3 regions of the Allobosea sp. 29B genome follow, and region 1 is predicted to be linked to each of the others. Evidence: riboswitches for the same ligand, from Rfam matches in the RefSeq annotation. Region 1 holds a riboswitch; each other region holds the start of a gene.
What was found. A riboswitch is a leader RNA that binds a small molecule or an ion and turns the genes downstream of it on or off. The one in region 1 is predicted to bind cobalamin.

Region 1 (6,809 bases):
AGCGGGATATCGACGATGATCGGAGCGGCCGTCTTGGCAGCCACCGGCACCGTCGCCGAGACAGCGTTGAGCTTGCCGTCGGTGCCCTTGAGCGTCGATTTCTCGACATGGGTCGCCGAGAGCGCGCGCAGGTAATAGGTCGTCTTCAGACCGAGTCGCCAGGCCAGCCGATAGGCCTCGTCGAGCTTCCGGCCGGAGGGCTGCGCCATGTAGAGGTTGAGCGACTGGCCCTGATCGATCCATTTCTGCCGGCGCGCGGCGGCGCGGATAAGCCACTCGGTCGGGATCTCGAACGAGGTCGCATAGAGTGCCTTGAGATCGGCAGGCACGCGGTCGATCTGGCTGACCTTGCCGTCATAATATTTCAGGTCCGAGACCATCACCTCGTCCCAGAGTTCGCGCGCCTTCAGGTCGTGGACCAGTCCGGCGTTCACCACGGTGAAGTCGCCCGACATGTTCGCCTTGACGTAGAGCTGGCTATAGGACGGCTCGATCGACTGCGAGACGCCGACGATGTTCGAGATCGTCGCAGTCGGCGCGATCGCCATCGTGTTCGAGTTGCGCATGCCGGTGGTCTTCACCCGCTGGCGCAGGCTCTCCCAATCCAGCGTCGAGGAACGATCAAGCTCGACATCGCCGTCGCGGGCATCCGAGAGAATGTCGAGCGAGTCGATCGGCAGGATGCCCTTCGACCAGAGCGAGCCCTCGAAGCTCGGATAGCGGCCGCGCTCGGCGGCGAGGTCGACCGAGGCCGAGATCGCGTGGAAGCTGATCGCCTCCATCGAGGTATCGGCGAAGGCGACCGCGTCCTCGGACGCAGCCGGCAGGCGCAGCGTCTGCAGCGCGTCCTGGAAGCCCATGAGGCCGAGGCCGACCGGGCGGTGGCGCAGGTTCGAGCGGCGCGCCTCGGGGATCGTGTAGAAATTGATGTCGACGACATTGTCGAGCATCCGCATCGCAGTCGTCACCGTGCGCTTAAGCCGCGCCTGGTCGAGCCCCTCCCCGCTGACATGCGCCGCCAGGTTGACCGAGCCGAGATTGCAGACCGCGACCTCGTCGGCCGAGGTGTTGAGCGTGATCTCGGTGCAGAGGTTCGAGGAGTGCACCACGCCGGCATGCTGCTGCGGCGAGCGCAGATTGCAGGCGTCCTTGAAGGTGATCCAGGGATGGCCGGTCTCGAACAGCATGGTCAGCATGCGCCGCCAGAGATCGACCGCCTTCACCCGCTTGAAGACCTTGATCTGGCCGGCGGCGGCCTTCGCCTCATAGGCCTCGTAGGCGGCCTTGAACGGCTTGCCATAGAGGTCATGCAGGTCGGGAACCTCGTCCGGCGAGAACAGCGTCCAGTCGGCGCCAGCCTCGACGCGTTGCATGAACAGGTCGGGAATCCAGTTCGCCGTGTTCATGTCGTGGGTACGGCGGCGGTCGTCCCCGGTGTTCTTGCGGAGGTCGAGGAACTCCTCGATGTCGACATGCCAGGTCTCGAGATAGGCGCAGACCGCGCCCTTGCGCTTGCCGCCCTGGTTGACCGCGATGGCGGTGTCGTTGGCGACCTTCAGGAACGGCACGACGCCCTGGCTCTCGCCATTCGTGCCCTTGATATGGGCGCCGAGGCCGCGCACCGGCGTCCAGTCATTGCCGAGACCGCCGGAATATTTGGCGAGCAGCGCATTGTCCTTCACCGCCTTGAAGATGCCGTCGAGATCGTCGGCGACCGTGGTCAGGAAGCAGGAGGAGAGTTGCGGCCGCAGCGTGCCCGAATTGAACAGGGTCGGGGTCGAGGCCATGAAGTCGAAGGAGGAGAGCAGACCGTAGAACTCGATCGCCCGTGCCTCGCGGTCGATCTCGCGCAGGCTGAGGCCCATGGCGACGCGCATGAAGAAGGCCTGCGGCAGCTCGAAGCGGTTGCCGCGGACATGCAGGAAATAGCGGTCGTAGAGCGTCTGGAAGCCGAGATAGTCGAACTGCAGGTCGCGCTCCGGCTTCAGCGCGGCGGCGATGCGGGCGATGTCGAAGCGGCCGAGCTCGGGGTCGATCAGCTCGTTCTCGATGCCGGTCTTGAGATAGGCCTCGAAATACTCGCCATAGCGGCCGGCCATCTCGGCCTGCGTCGCCTGTTCGGCATGGCCATGGACGAAGCTCAGCGCCTCGCGACGCAGCTTGTCGAGCAGCAGCCTCGCCGAGACCTTGGCGTAGTTCGGCTCGCTCTCGATCAGCGTGCGGGCGGCGAGGATCGGCGCCAGCGCCAGCTCGTCGAGCGAGATGCCGTCATAGAGATTGCGGCGCACCTCGGCGAGCACCGGCTCGGGAGAAACGCCGTCGAGATCGGCGCAAGCCTCGCGTACGACTTTGTCGAGGCGGGCGGCATCGAGTGGAACGAGCGTCCCGTCGGCGAGCTTCATCTGCAGGGAGGGAGCCGCGGCGGCGGCGGGCTTTGCATCGACCGCCTTAGCGCGCTCACGCGCCCGCTCGGCCCGGTAGAGCACATAGGCGCGGGCGACCTTGTGGTGTTCGCCGCGCATCAGCGCGAGTTCGACCTGGTCCTGCACGTCCTCGATATGGAAGGTACGGCCGGTGGCGGCGCGGCGAGTCAGTCCGGCAACGACCTGCTCGGTCAATTCGGCGACGACATCATGGATGCGGCGCGAGGCGGCGGCGCTGGAACCCTCGACGGCAAGGAAGGCCTTGGTGAGCGCGACCGCGATCTTGGAGGGATCGAACGGCGTCACCGCGCCGTTGCGTCTAATGAGCTGGTAGCCCGGCTCGGACGAAGTCGCCGAAGGCGACACGGACGCCCGGCTCGCGTTTGGAACGGCAGCAGGTCGCTCGATTTCAAGAGAAAGAGACATCGGCATCAACCCCAAGATGTTGGGAGCAAAGGCCGAGCGGTTGCGTCGAGAAGGCGCGCGGCAACCCAAAGCCGCGACCTGCCAAGCGCACCACCGGGACACCCCGCCCGTGGACGTAAACTAGGGTCGCGGCAGGTCTCCTGGCTCACGGATCGCCGCTCGTGTCCGTCTTCCCAAGGCCTTGCGGCCTCAGTGACTTACATGGACGCGAACTCACCGCTGACAGTTGCGGGGGCAGCGCCGGTCTCTCACCGGCTTCCCTCTTAGCTCTCGATCTTGCGAATCGAGAGACCATCGACCACTAGATTTAGTGTCACTGGCCCATGCTCTGTCAACTGGTCGTGCATGCTTCCAAGTCGAGATGTGGAAAGCGGGGACAGCTCGGCGCCCGCTCCCTGATAGCTTCTAAATATGGAGACATAAAGATGTCTTTATATCGTCTATTGACGGCCGGTGAAGGACGGGCCATCATCAGGCGTCGAGGTTCTCTGGTGTGGCTTGCTGCATCGGAGCTAAGAGGGAAGCCGGTGTGATGCCGGCGCTGCCCCCGCAACTGTAAGCGGCGAGCTTGCTGCCCACCCATGTCACTGAGGCTTCCGGCCTTGGGAAGACGGGCACAAGCGACGACCCGTGAGCCAGGAGACCTGCCGCGACACCATGAACGTCCTCGGGCGGGGTGTCCCGGTGGTGCGCTTGGCGGCACCGCCCGGATTCCATCTCCGGCCGGTCATCGTCCCGCGTCCGCTCTGGCCTTTGCCCCCAACTTGTTGGGGTTAAGCCTATGTCTCAATCAGTCTCCGTTGCCACTCTCGGCACGCCGCGGATCGGCCCGCGCCGTGAACTCAAGACCGCGCTCGAAAGCTTCTGGGCCGGAAAGTCCGACGAGAAGTCGCTCCTCGAAGCTGCCCGGGCCTTACGTGCCGCCAACTGGGCGCGTCAGAAGGCGCAAGGGATCACGGTGATCCCGTCGAACGACTTCTCCTTCTATGACCAGGTGCTTGACACCAGCGTCATGGTCGGGGCGATCCCTGCAATCTATGGCTGGAAGGGTGGCGCCGTATCGCTGGCAACCTACTTCGCCATGGCGCGTGGCTCGCAGGGCGGCGACGAGGAAGCTTCCTGCGGCCACGCCCATCACAGGCATGGTCGCTCCCACGGCGCTCCCGCTCAGGAGATGACCAAGTGGTTCGACACCAATTATCACTACATGGTGCCGGAGTTCGCGGCCGGGCAGCGCTTCGAGCTCGCCTCGCTGAAGCCAGTCGAGGAATATCGCGAGGCCAAGGCACTCGGCTATGAGACCCGGCCGGTACTGCTCGGCCCGGTCACCTTCCTCAAGCTCGGCAAGGCCAAGGATCCGGCCTTCGATCCACTCTCGCTGCTCGGCGAACTGCTGCCGGTCTATGTCGACGTCCTGCGCCGGCTCTCGGCCAATGGCGCCAACTGGGTGCAGATCGACGAGCCCTGCCTGGTGCTCGATCTCGATGAGAACGCCCGCGAAGCGCTGCGGCGCACCTATGCGACGATCGCCCACGCCCTGCCGAAGCTCAAGGTGATGCTGACAACCTATTTCGGCGCGCTCGGTGACAATCTCGACACCGCCGTCTCCCTGCCGATCGCGGGCCTGCATCTCGATCTCGTCCGCGCTCCCGAGCAACTGGAACCGGTTCTCGCCAAGGCTCCGCGCGGTCTTGTACTCTCGCTCGGCGTGGTCGACGGCCGCAATATCTGGCGCACGGACCTTGAGAAGGTGCTGGCACGGATCGAGCCGGTGATCGCGAGGCGCGGCACCGACCATGTCCAGGTCGCGCCGTCCTGCTCGCTGCTGCACAGCCCGATCGACCTCGAGCTCGAGACCAATCTCGACCCGGACGTGAAGAGTTGGCTCGCATTCTCCGTGCAGAAAATGGAGGAGCTCGCGACGCTTGGTCAGGCGCTCGGTCTTGGGCGCGACAGCGTCAAGGATAAGCTCGCCTCGTCGTCTGCGGCGGCCGCGGCCCGCAAGGCCTCGCCGAAGGTCAATGACAAGTCTGTCGCCGAGCGTATGGCAGCCATCAACGAGGCCTTCGGGCGCCGGGAAAGCCCGTTTGCCAAGCGCGCGAAGCTGCAGCGCGCCCGCTTCAATCTGCCGCCCTTCCCGACCACGACGATCGGCTCCTTCCCGCAGACGCCCGAGGTCCGCAAGGCTCGCACCGCCCATGACAAGGGCCAGCTCGGCCATGCCGAATACGAGCAGTTCCTGCGCGAGGAGATGGCACGGACTGTGCGCTGGCAGGAGGAGATCGGCCTCGATGTGCTCGTCCATGGCGAGTTCGAGCGCAACGACATGGTGCAGTATTTCGGCGAGCAGCTCGCCGGCTTCGCCTTCACCCGCCATGGCTGGGTGCAGAGCTATGGCTCGCGCTGCGTGCGCCCGCCGATCCTCTATGGCGACGTCTCGCGGCCGAAGCCGATGACGGTCGAATGGTGGCGCTATGCGCAGTCGCTGACCAAGAAGCCGATGAAGGCGATGCTGACCGGCCCCGTCACCATCCTGAACTGGTCCTTCGTCCGCGACGACATCCCGCGGCGAGACGCGTCGAAGCAGATCGCGCTGGCGATCCGCGACGAGGTGCTCGACCTGGAGAAGGCCGGTGCGGCGATGATCCAGATCGACGAGGCGGCGCTGCGCGAGGGCCTGCCGCTGCGCCATGGCGACTGGAAGCACTATCTCGACTGGGCCGTGGAGAGCTTCCGCATTTGCGCCTCCGGTGTCGCCGACGAGACGCAGGTCCACACCCATATGTGCTATTCGGAGTTCAACCAGATCATCGACGCGATCGCGGCGATGGACGCCGACGTCATCTCGATCGAGACGTCACGCTCGAAGATGGAGCTGCTGGAGGCCTTCCGCAGCTACCAGTACCCGAACGAGATCGGCCCCGGCGTCTACGACATCCACTCGCCGCGCGTACCCGAGGTCGCCGAGATGAAGGAGCTGCTTCACCTTGCGCGCCAGCGCCTCAGCGACGATCAGCTCTGGATCAATCCGGACTGCGGTCTGAAGACCCGTAAATGGGAAGAGGTCAGGCCGGCGCTGATCAACATGGTCGAAGCAGCCCGGGCACTTCGCTTGGCGCGATACTGAAAAGATTGCGGCAGCCTTTCTGGGCTGCCGCATTTTCTGAGATGGCAACAGGCCGCCGCCAACTACGGATGCGCAGCACACGCCGCTGGATTACTTGCGGTTTACCAGCGCCCTACTTTTCTCGATGACCTCCACAATCTCCCGCAGTTTCACATATTTTCGACTGCTCAGAAGAAAATAGGCAGGAAGACCGCCATGAGCGGTAGCACGCTGTATCTTGAAATAAGATAGGCCAAATATATCCGACGATTTCTCATAGAGAATAAACTTCTTTGTACACTGAAATTCAACAATATTTCTCATCGTGAGCGCTTTAACTTCCAACTAAAGAAAAGCACGCAGACCTAAGCACAACAATTTCGGAAATAGCGATCCCGATCGAGTGCCGGATTACACGCGGGTTGCAGGTTCGTCAGTGTCGATCCATTCACAATATGCAACCATGGTCTCGCAGGTTACGTCAGGTGCAATTTCACCGCACGCAACAGAGCATCACCGAAGTGAATTGGATGAAAACAGCAGTACTAACCAGGTACGATGAACGATCTCTTGCCAATTTTGGGATCAATGGTTCGAATCCATTCGCCCAATCCAAGCAATCACAAGACTTGGGAGGCACGTAAGCGTCGTATCTTCCGGCGCTTTTTGCTTTTTGAGCTTGAGCATTTTGAGAGCCTTGCCGAAAGGCCTCGAAAGCCCGTGGTTACCTCGCGGTTACAAGTACGATCCGGAGCCGCATAGGGCCTCTTGGCTCGCTTCCGCTAACGGTCACTGTTTGAAGTAATTGTCCCGATGCCACCGCAGGAAATGCGGATGCGGGCGGTCGTGGGCCC
Region 2 (6,809 bases), 2.3 Mb from region 1:
GGCGCAGGACGAGGTTAGCCTTGCGCAGCGCCGCCATCGGATCGGGCAAGGTCCAGAGCACATTGCGCAGGGTCACGATGTCGGCCGAGCCCGGGGCGAACGAAGCCTCCTCGATCAGCGCCTGTTCGAAGGTGACGTCGAGCCCGGAGGTCTCGGCCGCCTGCCGGGCCACGGCGAGCATGCCCGCGGAGCCGTCGCAGGCCCGCACGCGATGCCCCAGCGATGCAGCGATCAGCGCGCAGGCGCCGGTCCCGGTGCCGACGTCGACGACGTCCCTCGCCTCCTCCGCTTCGAAGGCGGCAGCGAGAACATCACGCCAGAGCGAAGCCTGCGCGACATGCGAGGCGACACCGTCGAAGGCCGGCGCGCGCCGGGTCCAGTAGTCGGAAACCTGGGTCTGCGCCTCGGCCGGCTTCATGACTGCCTCCGTTCCGGTTCGATCAGATACTCGATGTGCCGGCGTCCCGACGCGCCCTGACGGATCGAGACCGCAACGCCGAAAATGCGCTGGATCGTCTCTGCGGTCAGGACCTCGTCCGGCGTCCCTGCGGCTTGCAAGCGCCCTTCGTGCAGCAACGCGATCTCGTCGCAGAACATCGCCGCGAGGTTGAGATCGTGCAGCGCCATGATGCAGGTGATGCCGAGGCGTCGGACCAAGCCGAGGATCGAGAGCTGGTGCTGGATGTCGAGATGGTTGGTCGGCTCGTCCAGGATCAGCTCGCTCGGCTCCTGTGCCAGCGCGCGAGCGATATGGACCCGCTGGCGCTCGCCGCCCGACAGCGTATGCCAGAACTGGTCGTGCCGTTCGGTGAGCCCGACCCGCGCCAGCGCCTCGTTCACTGCCACCTCGTCGGCGCCGTTCCAGGATGCCAGCGCGGCGCGATGCGGCGTGCGGCCGAGCCGGACGACATCGCAGACGGAAAGCTGGATCTCGGTGGTCGCCTGCTGCTCGACGAAGGCGAGACGGCGGGCGAGCTCGCGCCGTGGCACGGCAGCGATATCGCGCTCGTCGAGCGTGACGACGCCGCTCGCGACATTGCGCAAGCGGCAGAGCAACCGCAACAGGCTCGACTTGCCCGAGCCGTTCGGGCCGATCAGCCCGAGCACCCGGCCAGGCGCCGCCTGCAGCGTCACCCCGTCGACGATCATCCGGCCGGCAGCGCCCCAGCGCACCTCACGCATCGCGAGCGTCATGCCGGCCGCCTCGCACGATAGAGGATGAGGGCAAAGACCGGCGCGCCGAACAGCGCTGTCACTACCCCGATCGGCAGGATTTGCTGCGGAATCAGCACGCGCGAGAGGATGTCGGCGAGGATCATGAAGATCGCGCCGACGACGAGGCAGGCCGGCAGCAATCGCGCGTGGCCGGAGCCGACGAGGAAGCGGGCGGCATGGGGAATGATCAAACCGACGAAGCCGACCGTGCCGACGATCGAGACCATCACCGCGGTCATCACAGCGGTGGTGGCGAAGAGCACGACCTTCACCCTTGTGACGGCGACGCCGAGCGAGGCGGCGGCATCGACGCCGAAGGCGAAGGCATCGAGCACCTTGGCGTGCAGCATGCAGATGCCGAAGCCGATGAAGGCGACCGGCGCGGCGATCCAGAGATCCGGCCAGCGCACGCCGCCGAAATTCCCCAAGAGCCAGAACATCACACCGCGCGCCTGCTCGGCGCTGGCCATTGTCGTGACGATCGTCGCAGTCGCGGCATTGAAGAGCTGCGAGGTCGCGACGCCGGCAAGGATGACGCGATCGCTCGCCCCGCCCGCCCCCGTCGCCAGCAGCGCGACCACGGCGAGCGCGGCGCAGGAACCGATGAAGGCCCCGGCCGAGACGCTCAGCGCCGTGCCGCCAATGCCGACGCCGAGGATCAGCACCGCGACGGCGCCGGTCGAGGCGCCGGCGGAAATGCCGAGGACATAGGGCTCCGCCAGCGGGTTGCGTAGCAGCGCCTGCAGGATCGCGCCCGAGAGCGCCAGCGCGCCGCCGCACAGGCCAGCCATCAGCGCCCGGCTCAGCCGGTAATCGAAGATCACGCCCTGCTGGATCGCACTGACCGGAAAGTCGAGGCTGAACAGCCCGTTGCCGAGCGCCCGCAGCGCTGTGTCGAACGGAATGCGCATCTCGCCGATCGTCACCGCCAGCGCCACCGAGACGGTGAGCGCGACGAGTGAGGCCAACGCGATGGCGATCCGCGCCGGCCAGTTCGGGCCGTGGGCAGCGTGGCTCAAGGAGCGAGGCCGAAGCCGGCGATCGCCTTGGCGAGCGTCTCGATGCCGTCGACCGTGTCGAGCCCGGCGCGGGTCGCGCCGACGTCGAGGATGACGACGCGCTGGTTCTTCACCGCATCGAGCTTGCTGGCGACGGGATCGGTCTTGAGGAAATCGAGCTTCTTCTCGATGTCATCGGCCGGGAAGCGGCGGCGATCCATCTTCACCGTGACGATCACAGCAGGGTTGGCGCCGGCGATGCTCTCCCAGCCGACCAGCGGCCATTCCTCATTGGTGGCGATGATGTTGCGGGCGCCGAGCTTCGACAGGATGTAGGCGGGCACGCCGTTCTTGCCGGCCATGAAGCCGTCGCCCTTGATATCCCGGCTGGAGAACCAGACTACGACCGGCACGTCCTTGGCCTTGACGTTCGCCACGGCCTGGACCGCCTTGTCTTCACGAGCCTTGAGCTCGGCAATGAGCGCATCGGCCTGGTCGGAGACGTCGAAAATCTGCCCGAACTCGCGGATGTTGCGATAGACCAGCTCCATCGTGAACATCTGGGTGCGTACGCCGTCGCCGGCGCCGGAATTGTCCTTGCCGACGCAATCGGTCGGCGAGACATAGGTCGGGACCTTGACCTTGGCGAACTGATCGCGCTTGCCGACGATGCCGTTGGGCCCGACATGCCATTCAAACATCGCGGTGACGAGATCGGGCTCCTGGGCGAGCACCGCCTCGAAGCTCGGATCGTTGTCGGCGAGACGCTTCACCTTGGCATTCACCGCCTCATAGGGCTTGGCGACCGGCGAGAACCAGACCGCGGTGCCGACGACACGGTCGCCGAGGCCAAGCGCATAGAGGATCTCGGTCTGGGTCTGGCCGATCGCGACGACGCGCTTGGGCGGTGCATTGAAAGTCACGCTCTCCCGGCAATTCTCGAGGGTCAGCGGATATTGCGTCGGCGCCGCCAAGGCGGCACCCGCGAACAGAGTGCCGAGGAGCGCTGCAACCGGTCCTTGCAGCAGGCGGGCGAGATGGCGGGTAGCCGGCACGGGACAAGCCTTTAATGTAACAATGTTGCATTTCTGATAGAAGGGTCGGCGCGCAGCCGTCAAGCTCTGCGCGACGGCGCGGACGGTGTTCGTGAACATGGGTCTCATCGCTCCCCGAGATGGCAGGCGGGGAACTGCGCGGGGGCGTGGATGGATGGAGGGCATCGCCGCCATCGACACACAGCTCCGGAACACCCCGTCCGAAAGACGTCTTCGACGACCGGGGCAGGTCTCCTGGCTCGCGGGTCGATGCCGGTTCCGCCCGGCCTTCCCGGCGCGATCAGCGCCAGTGGACGATGGACGGAGAGCTCGCCGCTTACAGTTGCGGGGGCAGCCTCGGCTTTGGCGGAATACGCCTCACCGAATTCCCTCTTAGCTCCGGGAGCAACCCGGAGAACCTCGATCGCGGTCACCCTATAAGGCCGTGCCGCAGGGTCAAGCCTGCCAACCGATGGCTCAGGCGAGCCAGGCGGGCAGCCGCGCGGGAGCGATACCCGTCAGCGCAGCCTCGATGCAGTCGTCGAGCGTCCCCAGCCTGACGGCGCAGCCGGAGAGCCCCGGCCCGTAATGGGCGTATTTGCCGGAGTTGGTCAGCACCACCTTCGCCTGCTCCGGGAAGACCGGGCGGGTGATCGAGCACCAGCAGAGATCGGGAATGACCGCGACGCCGCTCTGCGCAAGCCTGGCCATCGTGCCATCGACTTCAGCCGCGGCGACGACCTCCCGCCCGGCCGTGATGATGACGGCGAGCGCAGCCGCGACAGAGCGGCCATCGAGGCGCTCCGCGACGGCCCGGCATTCGTCCAGCGAGGCATGCGGGCTGCCAATGGCGACGAGATCGACGTCCGCGGGCCCCTCGTTCAGCTTGCGCCAGCCCGCGGCAAGATGCTCGCGCGTGATGACGACTTCGTCCTCGGGGGCGCCGCCGAGGCTGTCCGCTTCCGGCGTGATCCCCTCGATATGGAGCATTGCCGCCGCCGAGGTCGTGCCGAAGGCGGCGCAGAGCGCCTTTAGATCGTCCCGTGTCGGTTGCGTCTTCGCCAGGCCCTTGATCAACGGGATCAGGTCGGGCGAGGCCAGGCCAGCAAGGTAGCCGATCAGGGGCCAGGCTGCGCTGTCCGCATCCTCCGGCAATTCGACCCGGACCGTCCGGCGCGCCCGGCGTCCCTCGTCGAGAAAAGCGCCAGCGAGCGGGGCGCGGCCGGTGACGGCGATGCAGAAATCGAGGAAGTCCGGGTGCTTGGCGGTGCGGGCGCCGAGCACGGAGTTGGCGAAGATCACCGCATTCGATTCGGACCAGCCGATCGGCTCGCCGAAGCCCGGCGGCTCAGGCAGTGCATAAGGCGCGCAGGTGAAGCTCGCCTGGCAGCCCATGCGGACATAAGTCTCGGCAAGGCGCGACGCCGGCTCGCCGAATTCGGGCGCGACGCCCTGGCGGCGCCAGTTCGCATGGTCGACCGAGATCGCGTTCATCGTCGTCGGGATGCGGACGCGCGCGCCCAGTTCCTCCATCTTCTCGGCGAAGACCAGATTGGCCGGGCCCGCATAGATGCAGCCATCGACATGGGCGCGCGTCACATCGAGGAGCCCAGTCGCTCCTTGCTGGCTCGCCATGGCGACGAGGATGCGCATGGCCTGCTGGGCAGCGATCCCGTCCTTGCCGTCGAGCATGCAGCGATCAGCGGGAGACAACAGCAGCCCCGCATCCGCCGCCGCAGCGAGAGGGATGCGCACCCGCCCGCCATCGGCCGAAACGCCATCCGGCGCGATCACCGCATGCCGCGCCGAGGAGAGGATGGCGAAAGCCTCTTCGGCGAGGCGGATGACCGGGATGCGGCGCCCGAACATCTCGGAAGCGACGATTGCGCCGAGCGTCAGCGTGTCCTCGGCGCCGGCAAAGATCAGCGCGGCGGGACTCTTGCCGGAGAGAGCCAGCTCCAGCAGCACGCCGGAGCCCGAACAGGAGCCCCGGCTGGTCGGCATCAACACCACTGCGCCGGCAAGCGAGGCGCCATGGGCGGGATGGTGCACGTCGATCACCGTGCTCGTGGCGGGATCAACGCCGCCCCAGAAGCTCAAGGGCTCGCCAAGAGCGACGATCGGTCCGGCGGCGACCCCGGCAACGACCGCGATCCCATTGTCCTGTCTCGAAGCTGGAGTCATCTCGCGGATCGACGAAGGCGGTTGTGGGACCGGGTCGGGGCCGGCGCGTACTCCGGCCCTCCCCGCGGTTGATATCACCGAATGGGAGGCGCGTATTGCAGCCCGCCCTTCGTCCAGAGATTATTGGCGCCGCGCGCCAGCTTCAGCGGGCTCTCGCTGCCGAGATTGCGCTCGAACGATTCGCCGTAATTCCCGACGGCCCTGATGATCCGCACGACCCAGTCCTTGCTCAGCCCGATCCCTTCGCCGGCATTGCCCTCGCTGCCAAGCAGCCGGCGGATATCGGGCACCTTGGAATCGACCATCTTGTCGACATTCGCCTTGGTGACGCCGAGCTCCTCGGCGTTCAGCAGAGCGAATTGCGTCCAGCGGACGATACGGAACCACTGGTCGTCGCCGGCCCGGACGAAGCTTCCCAACGGCTCCTTCGAGATCAGCTGGGGCAGGATCACATGCTCGTCCGGGGTGCGAAACTTCAGGCGGATGGCGGCGAGCGAGGAGACGTCGAGGCTGATGGCATCGCAGCGACCGGCCTCATAGGCGCCGACGACCTCGTCATTGGTCGCGAAGACGACCGGCTCGAATTTCAGCTCCTTCGACCGGAAGAAGTCGGCGAGGTTCATCTCGTTGCTGGTTCCCTGCGTCGCGCAGACGGAGCCTCCGGCCAATTGCTCTGGCTTCTCGATGCCGAGCTTCTTGGGCACCATGAAACCCTGGCCGTCATAGTAGTTCACCGCGGTGAAGTTCAGCCCAAACAGGCTGTCGCGCGCGATCGTCCAGGTCGTGGTGCGCGTCAGCACGTCGACCTCGCCGGATTGCAGCGGCGCGAAGCGATCCTTGGCGGAGAGCGACATGAACTCCGCCTTCATCGGATCGTTCAGGATCGCGGCTGCGAGGGCGCGGCACATGTCGGTATCGAAGCCCTTCCAGACGCCGTTGGCATCGGGCAGCGAGAAGCCGGGCACGCCCTGGCTCGCCCCGCAGATGATCTTGCCGCGGGCCTTGATCCGCTCGAGGGTCTGCGCCTGCCCCGAGGCGGGCCAGAAACCAATAGTGATGCACAGCGCCACCAAAGCCGATGCAGCTTTCATAGAATCCCCCTGATGTTCTTATCTCGCCAACGGCGTGTTTCTGCGAACCGTTGCTGTCGAATTTCACCGGTATCGTGGCGTTCAACTTTACCTTGCATGCCTTCAGCAGTATCTCCCGACCGCCACATGACGATGCCCAGTACCGGCATTTGACATCCGGCCTTCGCGGCTCACAAATAAAAAACCGACCGCCATCCATACGATTCTGATATGGGACCTGCTCTCGCATGGACCTCAATCTGAGAATGATCGAGTGCTTCAAGGCGGTGATGGCGGCAGGCACCGTC
Region 3 (6,809 bases), 1.6 Mb from region 1:
CGGCGAGATCGGCGATCTCGCGCACCGTCGCTCCCGCCTTGCGCCAGGCCGACGCATGCTCGCCATAGGTCGGGCCGAGCACGGCGACAGTCGCGGCCGGGACCAGGCGCGGCAGCAATTCGATCAGGATCTGCGTGCCGGGGGCGGCGACGAGGCCGCTTTGCGGACGAATGCGGTAGGCCTTGCGGGCTGCGGCGAGCAGCCTCGCCTCGTCCGCCTTGCCTGGCAGGCGGTGCCACAGGCTTAACGGCAGCTCCGGAAGCGGATAGGGGATCGGGTTGATACCGGTCGAGAGATCGATCCAGGGTTCTGGCACCTGTGGAAACAGCGCCTTAACCGTGGCGAGGTCGCCGCCATGCCAGATCGTCTCCTTCATCTCCCCGGCCGCCATGTCGCTCTCCACAAGCCTGCCGCTCCTCCTCGCCGCCCTCCTGATCGAGGCGGCGATCGGCTATCCGGCGCGCCTGTTCGCATGGATCGGCCATCCCGTCACCTGGATCGGCGCGCTGATCGGCTGGCTGGATCGCCACCTCAATCGCGAGACCATGAGTTTCGCGATGCGGCGAGTGGCCGGCGTCGTTGCGCTCGTGATCCTGCTTGGGGTGGCGCTCGTCGTCTCATTTGTCCTTGCCGCACTCTGCCGTCTTGCCGGGCCGCTCGCTCTGCTGCCGCTAGCGCTGCTGGCCTCGAGCCTGCTGGCACAGCGCAGCCTGCATGAGCATGTCGCCCGCGTCGCCGAGGGGTTGGAGCAGGGCGGGCTCATCGGGGGACGCAAGGCTGTCTCGATGATCGTCGGTCGCGATCCGGAGAGCCTCGATGAAGCCGGTGTCGCACGCGCCGCGATCGAGAGTCTCTCCGAGAATTTTTCCGATGGCATCGTCGCGCCAGCCTTCTGGCTCGGTGTGGGCGGCCTGCCGGGCGGGGTGCTCTACAAGGCGATCAACACCGCCGATTCGATGATCGGCCACAAATCGCCACGCCATCTCGCCTTCGGCTGGGCGGCGGCCCGGCTCGACGATCTCGTCAACCTGCCGGCTTCGCGGCTGACCGCGCTGCTGCTGACCGTCGCCGCGGCGCTCGACCGGCAGGCCGATGCCGGCGCCGCCTGGCGCGCCGTGCGCCGCGATGCCCGCCGCCACCGCTCGCCCAATGCCGGCTGGCCGGAGGCTGCAATGGCAGGTGCGCTCGGGCTCCGCCTGGCCGGCCCGCGCGTCTATGGCGCGGTCAGGGTCGAGGATGGCTGGATGGGCGATGGAAGGGCGGAGGCAACGGCTGCGGATATCCGGCGGGCTCTTGCCCTCTATCGCCGCGCCTGCCTGCTGCTCTGGGGGTTGGCGGGAATTGGAATTCTGTTCGCGCTAGCCCTCTAGAACTCGATCCCCTCCTGTGCCTTTACCCCGGCGGCGAAGTGGTGCTTCACCAGCGTCATTTCCGTCACGAGGTCAGCCGCTTCGATCAGCTCCGGCTTGGCATTGCGGCCGGTGACGACGACGTGGAGATCAGGGCGGCGCGCCTGCAGCACCGCCACGACCTCGGGGAGCGGCAGGTAGTCGTAGCGCAGGGCGATATTGAGCTCGTCGAGCACCAGCAGCCGGATGCCTTCGTCGGCCATCAACTCCCTGGCTTTCTCGAAGGCGCGCGTCGCGGCAGCGATGTCGCGGGCCTTGTCCTGCGTCTCCCAGGTGAAGCCCTCGCCCATCGAATGCCAGGAGACCTGGTCGCCGAAAGCCTCCAGCGCCTTGCGCTCGCCGGTCGACCAGGCGCCCTTGATGAACTGGACGACGCCGATGCGCCAGCCATGGCCGAGCGCGCGCAGGATCAGGCCGAAAGCGGCAGTCGACTTGCCCTTGCCCGGGCCGGTATTGACGATCAGCAGGCCCTTCTCCAGCGTCTTGCCAGCGACCTCGGCGTCCTGCACCGCCTTGCGCTTTTCCATCTTCGCCTTATGGCGGGCAGCGTCCTCGACCTCGTTCGTCATCTCGTCACTTCGCTCTACGACTTCACCTGCATCGGCAATCCGGCGACCATGAAGACCACGCGCCCGGCCTGCGCCGCAAGCCGCTGATGCAGGCGGCCGGCCTCGTCGCGGAAGCGGCGGGCGAGCGCATTGTCCGGCACGATGCCGAGGCCGACCTCGTTCGAGACCAGCACCACCGGCGCGCTCGCCTCGCGGCAAGCTGCCACGAGCTCACCGGTGGCGATCGCGATGTCGCGCTCGGCGAGCAGCAGATTGGTCAACCAGAGCGTCAGGCAGTCGACGAGGATCGGTTGCCCGGGCCTGGCGTTGCGAATCGCCTCGGGCAGAGCCACCGGCGCATCGACCGTCTGCCAATCGCGCGAGCGCCTGGCGCGATGCTCGGCGATGCGGGCGCGCATCTCGTCGTCATAGGCCTGGGCAGTCGCAATATAGGTCCAAGGCGCCGGCAGCGCCTCGATCAGCGCCTCGGCGTGACGGCTCTTGCCGGAGCGGGCGCCGCCAAGGACGAGGGTGAGCGGAGGAAGGGTCATATCTGGCATTCGTTTCCAAGGATACGTCGTGCATTGCACAGCACCGCGCCTGTGGCTAATGATCATCCGTGACGGTGCCTCGACGACGAGGTGAAAAGGGAACGCGGTGAAGGACCGCGGCTGCCCCCGCAACTGTAAGCGGCGCGTCCTGCGCCATCGGCCACTGGGTTTCCCGGGAAGGCGGAGCAGGACACCAAGCCGTGAGCCAGGAGACCTGCCGTCTTTCGATGTCGTCCAGCAGGCTGCCGGTGGGGTGGCCAAGGAGAACCAGATGAATACGGCTACCGTCACCAGCCAGGCCAGCGTTTCGGAACGGGCGAAAGCCGTCGCCGCCGCGCTGATCCTCGGCTTCGTGCTGATCTACACCGTCGGCTTCGCCGCCTCGTCCACTGTCCACAACGCGGCGCACGACACCCGTCACGGCCTCGCTTTTCCCTGTCATTGAGGGGAAGCACATGGTCACGCGTGTTCTCACGGTCAGCATCCTGGCCGGGCTTTTGGCTGGGCTGCTGATCTCGGCGCTCCAGCACGTCACCACCACCCCGCTGATCCTCAAGGCCGAGACTTATGAGGCGGCGTTGCGCGCGCAGGGCGCACCGATGCAAGCCGCCTTCTCTGACGGTGCCCGCATCGTTCTCGCCCATAACGACCCGAAAGCCGGCGCCGAGCACACCGGCGAGCATGAATGGAAGCCGCAGGACGGCTTGCAGCGCACCGCCTTCACCAGCCTGGTGACGATCGGCACCGCGATCGGCTTCGCCGCATTGTTGCTCGGCGGGATGATCGCCGCGAACGAACAGATCGACCAGCGCCGGGCGCTCGCCTGGGCCGTCTGCGGCTTCCTTGCCTTCGGCCTTGCTCCAGCCATGGGGCTGGCGCCGGAATTGCCGGGCTCCGCGGCGGCCGAGCTGCAGCAGCGACAGCTCTGGTGGCTGCTGACGGCCGTGGTCACCGCCGGCGCGCTCTTCGTCTTCCTGCGCGTCGAGGCTTCCTGGGCTCGGGCACTCGCCGTACTCGCCTTGCTGCTGCCGCATCTGATCGGTGCGCCGCATCCGGCCGCGCCGGAAAGCAAGGTGCCGGCCGAGATCGCCGCGCATTTCGCCGCGCTTTCGCTCGCCATCCAGGCCGCGCTCTGGCTCGTCACCGGCTTCGCCGTCGGCGTGCTCTGGCCCTGGCTCGCGCGCCGCAGCGCCGTGACCGCGGTCGCCTGACGCCTCGCGCGGCCGGCGACGGCCACGCCAATCCAAGGAGGCGTTTCGATGCTCGGAGGCGATCTCGCCCTCGCGACGGAAGCCCGGCTGGAGCTGGGCTGCACCATCCATGTTTGCACCGTCTGCCGGCGCCAGCGCGAAGACCTGCCGGAGGGCTATGACCAGCCCGGCATTGGCCTCGCGGCGGCGCTTTCCGAACGCATGGCCGGCAGCGGCATCGCCGTCATCCCGGTCGAATGCCTTTCCGTCTGCAAGCGGCCCTGCACGATCGCGCTCGCGGCCGAGGGCAAGTGGACCTATCTGATCGGCGATCTCGACGCCGGTCTTCATCTCGACGAGATCGTCAGCGGGGCGGAAAAATTCGCCGCCAGCGCCAACGGCATCGTTCCCTGGAAGGAAAGACCCGCCTCGTTCCGCAAGGGCGTGGTCGCGCGCGTGCCCCCTCTGCCGCGCCAGCAAGGATCTGATCAATGAACGCTCCGCAGAACCCCGTGCTCGGCAAGGTGCCGTGCACGATCATCACCGGCTTCCTCGGCGCCGGTAAGACCACCCTCGTCCGCCATCTGCTTGAGAATGCCGGCGGCAAGCGCCTCGCCGTTCTCGTCAACGAATTCGGCGATCTCGGCTTCGACGGCTCCTTCATCGCCGGCTGCGGGATCGAGGGCTGCACGCAGGACGACATCGTCGAACTGCCGAATGGCTGCATCTGCTGCACGGTCGCCGACGATTTCGTGCCGGCGCTGGAAAAGCTGCTGAACCGGGAAACCCCGCCGCAGCACATCCTGATCGAGACCTCGGGCCTGGCTCTGCCGAAGCCGCTGGTCAAGGCCTTTAACTGGCCGGCGATCCGTTCGCGCGTCACCGTCGACGGCGTCATCGCCGTGGTCGACGGGCCGGCGGTGGCCGAAGGCCAGTTCGCCGACGATCCCGAGGCTCTGAAGGCGCAGGCCGCACAGGACCAGGCTGTCGACCACGACAACCCGCTGGAGGAGGTGTTCGAGGATCAGATCCTCTGCGCCGACCTGATCCTGCTCAACAAGAGCGATATCCTCGATGCCGCCGGGCGCGAACGGGTCAAGGCCGAGATCGCCCAGCATCTGCCCAAGGCGATCAAGGTGGTCGAGACCGCCCATGGCAAGGTCGAGCCGGCCCTGATCATCGGGCTCGGTGCCGCCGCCGAGACCGACCTCGCCGCCCGTCCCTCGCATCATGGCGAGGGCGAGGATCATGACCATGACGACTTCGACAGCGTTGCGCTGCCATTGCCGCAGGCCGGCTCACCGGAAGAGCTCGTCGCCCGCGTCGCCAGGGCGGCCGAGGCCGAGGGCGTGCTGCGCCTCAAGGGCTTTGCCGGCATCCCCGGTAAGCCGATGCGGCTCGTCGTGCAGGGCGTCGGCCGGCGCGTCGGCCACCATTACGACCGGGCCTGGGGGGCGGATGAGGCTCGCGACGGCCGGCTCGTGGTGATCGGTCTCAAGGGCTTCGACCGCGCCGCTGTGGAAGCAGCGCTCGCCGGCTGATGCGATGCATCTTCTCTCGACCAGCGAGGTGAGGCTCGACGACGGCGAAGACGCCGTCGACCTTGCTCTGCCGCCGGGAGACCTCGTCGTCCTCTCCTTCAGCGACAGTGACCTGTCGGCGCTGGCGGCTGCCGCGCCCGATAGCGGGCTTGACCTGCGTTTGGTCCCACTCCGGCGCTTCAAGCATCCGCTCTCGATCGACCTGCTGATCGAGAAGACGCTCGCCGGCTCACGCTTCGTCCTGCTGCGCTGCCTCGGCGGGCTCGACTATCTCCGCTACGGCGTCGAGCAGATCGCCGCCGCCTGCCGGCAGAATGGCATCGCTCTGGCGGTTTTGCCGGGCGATGACCGTGAGGATGAGCGGCTCGCCGGATACGGCACGGTGCCGCCGGAGTTCGCGGCGGAGCTGCTGGGCTATTTCCATGCAGGTGGCGGTGCCGAGAACATGCGGCGGTTGCTGGCGCGCATCGATGACTATCTCGCTGCGCTGCCCTCATCCGACCCGGCTTCGCCGGGCCACCTTCTCCCCCGAGGGGAGAAGGGTCAGCTAACGAAAAGCGCGACAACCCTGGCAGCTTCCTTCTCCCCTCGGGGGAGAAGGTCCCGGCAGGGGGATGAGGGCCGGCGCGACCTTGCCCCTATCCCGCTTCCCACGCTCTTCGGTCTCGGCCCGAACGCGGCTCCCCTCCCCTGGCGCGAAGCCCTAGCGATCCTGCCGGCGAACGCCCCGCTCATTCCCATTCTCGTCTACCGCTCCGGCGTCGCCGCCGGCGATACGGCGATGGTCGAGGCGATTGCGGCGGCTCTCGCCGGGCGCGGCCTCGCGGCGCTCCCACTTGCCCTGACCAGCCTCAAGGACGCGAGCGTCACCAGCGAACTTGCCGCGCTGATCGCTACCCGCAAGCCGGCGCTGATCGTCACCACCACCGCCTTCTCCGCCCGCGACGGCGAAGGCTTCGTACTCGACGCCGCCGATTGCCCGATCCTGCAGGCCGTGCCGGTCGGCAGCGCCCGCGAAGCCTGGGAGGCCTCGCCACGCGGGCTCTCCGCCGCCGACCTCGCGATGCAGGCGGCGCTGCCGGAGTTCGACGGACGACTCGGTGCCATGCCCGTCGCCTTCAAGCAGGAGATCAACGACCCGGCGACCGGCCTGACATTGCGGCGGCTCACACCAGATGCCGACGGCATCGCCGACCTCGCCGACCTCGCGGCGAACTGGGTCGCTCTCGGCCGCAAGCCGCGTAGCGAACGGCAAGTCGCGCTGGTGATGTCGGACTATCCCGCCCGCGGCGGCCGCGCCGGCTTCGCTGTCGGACTGGATACGCCGGCGAGTGCGCTGGCGATCCGGGAGTTGCTGAATGAGGCCGGATATGAGGTCGGGCCAGCTCCGTCCGACACGGGCGGCGCGGACCTCATGCAGGCCCTCACTGAGGGCCCAGTCGACTTCGCCGTCCCGCTCGCCGCCTATCGCTCTTGGGTCGCGACCATCCCGGCCGCCGCGCGCGAAACCCTGCTCGCCAGCCACGGCTCGCCAGAAACCAACCCAGCCTGCGACGGCGCGTCCTTCCGC

Region 2: it holds a riboswitch for cobalamin, as region 1 does, so the genes downstream of both, GV161_RS15860 (ABC transporter substrate-binding protein) here and metE (5-methyltetrahydropteroyltriglutamate--homocysteine S-methyltransferase) in region 1, are expected to answer to the same signal.
Region 3: it holds a riboswitch for cobalamin, as region 1 does, so the genes downstream of both, GV161_RS12695 (CbtB domain-containing protein) here and metE (5-methyltetrahydropteroyltriglutamate--homocysteine S-methyltransferase) in region 1, are expected to answer to the same signal.

Annotation. Positions count from the first base shown of each region.
Region 1 covers NZ_LR733817.1:969,123-975,931, forward strand. Annotated here, with positions in the region: gene GV161_RS04665 (ribonucleoside-diphosphate reductase subunit alpha) at 1-2,849, opposite strand, end outside; cobalamin riboswitch at 2,962-3,160, opposite strand; cobalamin riboswitch at 3,314-3,516, shown strand; gene metE (5-methyltetrahydropteroyltriglutamate--homocysteine S-methyltransferase) at 3,631-5,976, shown strand; partial or broken gene GV161_RS04675 (HNH endonuclease) at 6,745-6,809, opposite strand, start outside.
Region 2 covers NZ_LR733817.1:3,256,274-3,263,082, reverse strand. Annotated here, with positions in the region: gene GV161_RS15875 (class I SAM-dependent methyltransferase) at 1-418, opposite strand, end outside; gene GV161_RS15870 (ABC transporter ATP-binding protein) at 415-1,194, opposite strand; gene GV161_RS15865 (iron ABC transporter permease) at 1,191-2,234, opposite strand; gene GV161_RS15860 (ABC transporter substrate-binding protein) at 2,231-3,268, opposite strand; cobalamin riboswitch at 3,475-3,685, opposite strand; gene GV161_RS15855 (aconitase family protein) at 3,725-5,431, opposite strand; gene GV161_RS15850 (amino acid ABC transporter substrate-binding protein) at 5,506-6,522, opposite strand; gene GV161_RS15845 (LysR family transcriptional regulator) at 6,750-6,809, shown strand, end outside.
Region 3 covers NZ_LR733817.1:2,584,641-2,591,449, reverse strand. Annotated here, with positions in the region: gene cobD (threonine-phosphate decarboxylase CobD) at 1-391, opposite strand, end outside; gene cbiB (adenosylcobinamide-phosphate synthase CbiB) at 390-1,370, shown strand; gene cobO (cob(I)yrinic acid a,c-diamide adenosyltransferase) at 1,367-1,978, opposite strand; gene cobU (bifunctional adenosylcobinamide kinase/adenosylcobinamide-phosphate guanylyltransferase) at 1,993-2,517, opposite strand; cobalamin riboswitch at 2,564-2,745, shown strand; gene GV161_RS12695 (CbtB domain-containing protein) at 2,780-2,953, shown strand; gene GV161_RS12690 (CbtA family protein) at 2,964-3,719, shown strand; gene GV161_RS12685 (DUF1636 domain-containing protein) at 3,768-4,193, shown strand; gene cobW (cobalamin biosynthesis protein CobW) at 4,190-5,239, shown strand; gene cobN (cobaltochelatase subunit CobN) at 5,244-6,809, shown strand, end outside.